3 regions of the Chroococcidiopsis sp. CCALA 051 genome follow, and region 3 is predicted to be linked to each of the others. Evidence: predicted binding sites of a transcription regulator. Region 3 holds the regulator's gene; each other region holds the start of a gene.
What was found. Region 3 encodes HrcA, which represses chaperone genes, less so after heat shock. Its sites were predicted from a motif close to TTAGCACTCNNNANTNNNGAGTGCTAA; they were not measured.
Positions count from the first base shown of each region.

Region 1: the regulator HrcA is predicted to act here: its motif matches at 1,250-1,276, upstream of groES (co-chaperone GroES).
Region 2: the regulator HrcA is predicted to act here: its motif matches at 894-920, upstream of groL (chaperonin GroEL).

Region 1 covers NZ_PYCI01000018.1:31,285-33,482, reverse strand. The annotation lists gene groL (chaperonin GroEL) at 1-814, opposite strand, end outside; gene groES (co-chaperone GroES) at 921-1,232, opposite strand; gene C7Y66_RS06520 (ferredoxin) at 1,501-1,953, shown strand.
Region 2 covers NZ_PYCI01000001.1:76,633-78,830, reverse strand. The annotation lists gene groL (chaperonin GroEL) at 1-860, opposite strand, end outside; gene fabG (3-oxoacyl-[acyl-carrier-protein] reductase) at 978-1,742, opposite strand; gene trxA (thioredoxin) at 1,984-2,198, shown strand, end outside.
Region 3 covers NZ_PYCI01000147.1:2,081-4,278, forward strand. The annotation lists gene C7Y66_RS25765 (hypothetical protein) at 83-316, shown strand; gene hrcA (heat-inducible transcriptional repressor HrcA) at 331-1,419, opposite strand; gene C7Y66_RS25775 (rhodanese-like domain-containing protein) at 1,878-2,198, opposite strand, start outside.

The DNA.
Region 1 (2,198 bases), on a different contig from region 3:
CGTTGAGTACGCCACGCAGACGGTTAACTACCAAGGTTGCTAGCGCTTCTTTTTCAATATCTTCTGCCAAAATCAGCAGCGGACGACCAGAACGTGCAACTTGCTCTAGTACGGGGACTAAATCTTGTACCAAAGCAATTTTCTTGTCGGTAATCAAAATGAAAGGTTCGTCTAGAACAGCTTCCATCCGTTCGGGATCGGTAGCGAAGTAGGGAGAAATATAGCCTTTGTCAAAGCGCATCCCTTCGGTGATTTCTAGTTCGGTTGTCATGGACTTCCCTTCTTCTAGGGAGATGACACCTTCTTTACCCACCTTATCCATCGCTTCAGCGATCATGCTGCCAACTTCTTCATCGTTACCAGCAGAGATCGAACCGACTTGAGCGATCGCTTTAGAATCTTCTACAGGACGAGCGTGTTCGGCAATCTTTTCGACTAGGAAGTTAGCCGCTTTATCAATCCCACGCTTGAGGGAAATTGCATTTGCACCCGCAGCAACGTTACGCAAGCCTTCTTTAACAATGGCGTGAGCTAATACGGTTGCAGTGGTTGTACCATCACCCGCAGCGTCATTGGTTTTGGAAGCAGCTTGGCGAATTAGAGATACACCAGTGTTTTCTACGTGATCTTCTAATTCAATTTCTTTAGCGATGGTTACGCCATCATTGACGATCTGCGGTGCGCCAAACTTTTTCTCTAGCACCACGTTACGACCCTTTGGACCCAGCGTAACGGCTACCGCTTCAGCTAGAATGTCCATACCCCGTTCTAGGGCGCGACGAGCGTTTTCGTTGTAAATAATGCGCTTTGCCATAGTTGTCTTGCGATTTTGGATTTTAGATTTTGGATTTTAGATTTTGTGAATTGGTAGTTGGTAGTTGGTAGTTGTGAATCTTCCATCACCTATTACCCATTACCGATTAGCTAACAACTGCTAAAATGTCTTTCTCGGACAACAGCACGTACTCATCTGTACCTAGCTTTACGTCTGTGCCAGCGTACTTAGAGTAAAGAACTTTGTCTCCAACCTTAACTTCTAATTCTTGGCGAGAACCATCATCATTACGCTTACCAGGACCAATGGCGACGATTTCACCAACTTGGGGTTTTTCCTTAGCAGTGTCGGGCAAGTACAAACCGCCAGCGGTTTTCTCTTCTGAGGCGCTGACTTTGACAAATACGCGATCGCCTAGTGGCTTAACTGTAGAAACGCTTAAAGATACTGCTGCCATACAAATTCCTTGCCTTGTTAGCACTCTCAACTCCTGAGTGCTAATTTAGCCAAAAGATAGAGATCGTGGCAACAAATTCGATTGTACGGGTTTCCGAACTAGGGAGTCGGGAGTCAGGGGATAAGGGGGACAAGGGGGACAAGGAGGATAAGGAGGACAAGGGGATAATGAGGAACAAGACAATTTAAAATGCAATGTGTATGCGTGTAAATTATGTAACTTACCCGTTTCATTCCCTGAAGCTGAGATTTTCTCCCTCACTCCTCAAATGACCGACAACCTGACACCCCAAGATGAAACCTGTAAACCAAAAGATGATGAAGCTTTGGCTGTTTGCGTCCAGGCTTTAGGTTTACCGCAAATTCAACGCCATGTTTTTATTTGTGCCGACCAGACTTTACCGCAGTGCTGTTCTAAGGAAGCGAGCCTAGAATCTTGGGATTACTTGAAAAAACGCCTCAAACAATTAAAACTCGATAAACCAACGAGCGATCGCCCCAGTTGTATCTTTCGCACGAAGGCTAACTGCTTGCGCGTCTGTACTAATGGTCCAATTCTCGTAGTGTATCCCGATGGGGTTTGGTATCGTCAGGCAACCCCCGAAGTTATTGAACGGATTATCCAAGAACATCTCATCGGCAACAAAATTGTGCGCGAATATGCCTTTCTCGTTCATCCTCTTCCAGAACCGAGATCGGTCGCGATCGCAGATGACAACTAGTGCAGCATCAGAGAAGTCAATAGAATTGGCAAAATAACAGAAAAGCCATCAGTTCTTTTGCACGAGACCCCATCTCATCACAGTTTATTAAGGATAGTTACAAAGAATATTTGATTTAGCAAACAAAATTGACTGACTTTTCTCAGTACAAATTTTGGCGTTTGCTCCTACTCTAGTGGGTTTTACTGATTCTTTCAAATAAAGATAGGTATATTTTGCTATTGTATCAGGTTTTATACGACAAC
Region 2 (2,198 bases), on a different contig from region 3:
AGCATTTCTTTACGGCGATCGCCAAATCCTGGGGCTTTAATCGCGCAGACGCTCAACACGCCACGAGCTTTATTCACAACCAAAGTTGCTAAAGCTTCCCCATCGACATCCTCAGCAATAATAATCAAAGGTTGTCCGGCACGAGCGACTTTTTCCAAAATCGAAATCAAATCTTGGATCGTGCTAATTTTCTTGTCTGTAATCAACAAGCGAGGATTCTCAAACTCTGCTACCATCCGCTCGTTGTCGGTGATGAAGTAGGGAGAAATATAGCCTCGATCCAACTGCATCCCTTCTACCACGTCTAAATCGGTCGTGAGAGACTTGGATTCCTCAACGGTAATTACCCCGTCTTTGGTGACTCGTTCCATTGCCTCAGCGATCATCGCCCCAACTTCTTCATCGTTTCCAGCCGAGACAGTCGCCACAGAGGCGATCGCATTTCCTTCGACTGGTTTGGCGACAGCAGCAATTTCTTCTACCAACTTGGCAACGGTTTTCTCAATTCCATGACGCAGCGCCACTGGATTAGCACCCGCTGCTACGTTCTTCAGTCCCTCGCGAATCATTGCTTGGGCGAGAACCGTCGCCGTAGTCGTACCATCTCCAGCTACATCTTTGGTTTTCGATGCAACTTCCTGAATCAGACGCGCCCCAGTATTTTCTAGGGGATCTTCCAACTCAATTTCTTTCGCTACGGTAATCCCATCATTGACAATCTGAGGCGCACCGTATTTTTTCTCTAACAGGACGTTGCGACCTTTTGGACCCAGGGTAATTTTCACGGCATCGGCAAGGGCATTCACACCCCGTTCCAATGCCCGCCGCGATTCATCATCAAACGCAACGATTTTTGACATACGCTTCGTTTCCTCAAGCTTCCATTAGTCAATTTAGCACTCTCTTGAGTTGAGTGCTAATGAAACTACTGGCGTTTAGCAATTAGCTGTGAGCTAATTGCTAAACGCTAATCGCTCTTAAGCCATAACCATGCCACCATCGACGTTGAAGACTTGACCTGTAATGTATCCAGCCGCAGGATCGGCGGCGAGAAAGCGCACCATACCAGCAACTTCTTCGGGTTTGCCGTAACGACTCAAGGGAATATATTTCAGAATATCTTCAGAATCAATGTTACTGGTCATGTCAGTGGTGATAAAACCAGGGGCAACAGCATTGACGATAATGCCACGGGAGGCGAGTTCTTTCGCAACGGTTTTAGTAAATCCGATCGCCCCAGCTTTTGCGGCGCTATAGTTCGCTTGACCGGGATTGCCCATTTGTCCGGCTACAGAAGCAATATTAATGATACGCCCGCTGCGTTGTTTGAGCATGATTTTGCTGACAGCTTTGGTACAAAGGAATACGCCTGTAAGATTGAGGTCGATGACTGCTTGCCAGTCTTCCGGTTTCATTCGCAATAACAAAGTATCGCGGGTAATACCAGCATTGTTTACCAAAACATCAATTCGCTTCCATTTTTCTACAACAGTATTAACCAGAGTATCTACTTGAGCCGCGTCCGAGACATCAGCCGGAATTGCGATCGCGCTACCCCCCGCCGCCTCAATTTCTTCTACCACTTCTTTAGCGGCGGAACTAGAACTTGCGTAGTTTACAACAACGTTTGCCCCTTCTGCGGCTAAACTCAAAGCGATCGCCCGTCCAATTCCTCGCGAAGCCCCCGTGACGATTGCCACTTGTTGGCGTAACCGTTGTAAATCCTCTGGCAATACTTCCATAAACAATGACTCTTACGTAAATACTCTCACTTAGCGATCGCACTTAAACCACCGCGCTAACCATCTTATCAATAGGGAGCAGGGAGTAGGGAGACAAGGAAGCTGAGGAAGTTGAGGGAGAAATTCCAGCTACCAGTCACTAGCCACTAGCTACCAGCCACTCACTACACCCTACACCCGCATCAACACGCACCACTCACAGCTACTTGAGATATAACAGTAAAAAACTGTGTTAAATCTCATGACTACTAAACAGCAGTTCAATAATTTTGCCGAAATGATCTCTGGTGCTGATGTGCCTGTACTGGTAGATTTTTACGCTGCATGGTGCGGTCCTTGCCAGATGATGGCTCCAATTTTAGAACAAGTAAACGAGCGTCTCAAATCTAAAATCCGTATTGTGAAAATCGATACTGATAAATATCCACAACTCGCCAGTCAATATCAAATTCATGC
Region 3 (2,198 bases):
TCCACTTTTTGACAGATGAAGTTCTCATTTGGATAAGTAAGGTGGTTATTAGTTACGAGATTGAATATTGGAGGGTAAATCTATGACTGCGACTGGAAGTGAAAGAGCAATGAGCAATTTAGAATACGATTTGCTCACAACTTTGCACCACAAAGCTGAAGCCGTCAAAGCTTACGATACCTACATCAATGATGCTCAGTCAATGAACTCGCAGCCTTGTGTAGAACTGTTCCAGAAGTTAAAGCAACAGGATATGCAACAGGCAGAGGAAATCCGGCAGCATCTACAAGAAGTCATGCAAAAAGGCAAGATGTAAAACAGTTAATATTACTAGTTGCTTAATGCATCAGATAGATAATCAGCAGCAGCTTCCACTATGGCGATCGCAGATTCGTAGTCTAAACGGGTTGGTCCTAAGACTCCTACACTGCCAACGGGAATTGTACCGCGTCGATAGGTAGATGAAATCAGGGTACAACCACGGATAGGTTCGAGCGTATTTTCTGAGCCGATACGAATTGTAACTCGCCGCCTTGAGTTGGAATCTAATTCTGGTTCCTCAAAAATAAAAGGCAATAACTGCTGCTGTTCTTCTTCTAGAAGATGTAGGATTGTTTGGACTTGCTGCAATTCAGCAAACTCAGGCTGACGCAAGACTTCGGATACGCCTCGGATGGCAATTTGCGTGCTAGCCGGGAGTGGCTGAGTTCGCCGACAAATATCTGCAAATACAGTTTTTAAGCGATCGCCATATTGTTGAAATTCGCGGTCTAATTGATTCCAGTCAAGTGATGCTAATTCATACAGCGATCGCCCGCGCAGTTGGCTATTGAGGAAGTTGGAGAGTATTTGTAGCTCTCTTTCTATGACTTCTGGTTCTGATTCTAAGACTGTTTCCGCTTCTGAAGTCGGCAAATCTAACAAGACTGATTGGGTTTCATAAGTATCGGTTACCACAATCAACATTATCCGCCCTGACTCAATTTGAATCAGTTGAATGTGGCGCAGCCGTGCCATGTTAGCGCTGGGCATGGTAATTAAAGTAATGCAACCACTTACCTTGGCTAAAATCTGCGCTGCGCCTCTTAATAAAGCTTCCAAGCTCCAATCTTCCCACTTTAATTGCTCTTGGAGTAGCTGTTCTACCTGTCGTCCCCAGACATCGGAAGGAGTTATGAGGCGATCGACATAAATTCGATAGCCAGAGTCAGATGGAATTCTTCCCGCCGAGGTGTGAGGTTGATAAAGTAAACCAGCTTTTTCTAGCACTCCCATCGCGTTACGAATGGTTGCAGAACTCACGCCGAGGTTATATTCTTCCAATAAAGCTTTGGAACCCACGGGTTCGGCAGTGGCGATGTAATGTCGTACCGTTGCCCAAAGTATATGCTGTTGGCGATCGTTAAGCTGCACTTGCATAGGTGAAATGAGAATAGTGAGATGAGACGCGAATTTAAGAAATGTAAATGTAATCTGTAGATTTTTTTAATTTTTAGTTATTCAAGATAGCAAAAAAGATAGACCGTGTTAAATAAATACAAAGTTATATTTCGATTGTGCCTTAACTCCTGCCTGGTTTCCGCTATTTCTCAGGAAAGATATCCTTTTAACGCATAAAACTCAGCGTCTGTCAATACATACATCTATGTTAGATGTTATAGCCTGCACCCAGCAGAGTTAAAGTCTCTACCTAGATAAATTCAATCGGAGCGAGACGTAGCTTCAGCGACCCTAAATCTAAATATAGACTGTACTTTTGCTTAAAATTAAGAATTATTTGGTAGCAATTATTACTGAACGCTGTTGGGGATGAAGAATGGGGAACAGTGAGTAGTGAAGGGTAACTGGTAACTGGTAACTGGTAACTGGTCACTGTCCTAGTATCTAGGAACAGATGGATCGATCGCAGTGGAGTAAGCATCAATTCCCCCTGCTAAATTTCTAAGATTTGTAAAACCTTGACGGCTCAACCACTGGCACATTTGAGCCGAACGAATACCGTGGTGGCACATAACTACGGTTTCTGCTTGAGGATCGAAGCGTGCGGGGATAGAATCAGCCCAATCAGCAAATTGACTCAAGGGCAGAACTTCAAACCCATCAATACGAGCGATCGCGACTTCATCCGGTTCGCGCACGTCGATCAATTGCAGTTGCTCTCTAGCATCAGAACTTAACATCTGAGCCAGTTCTTCTAC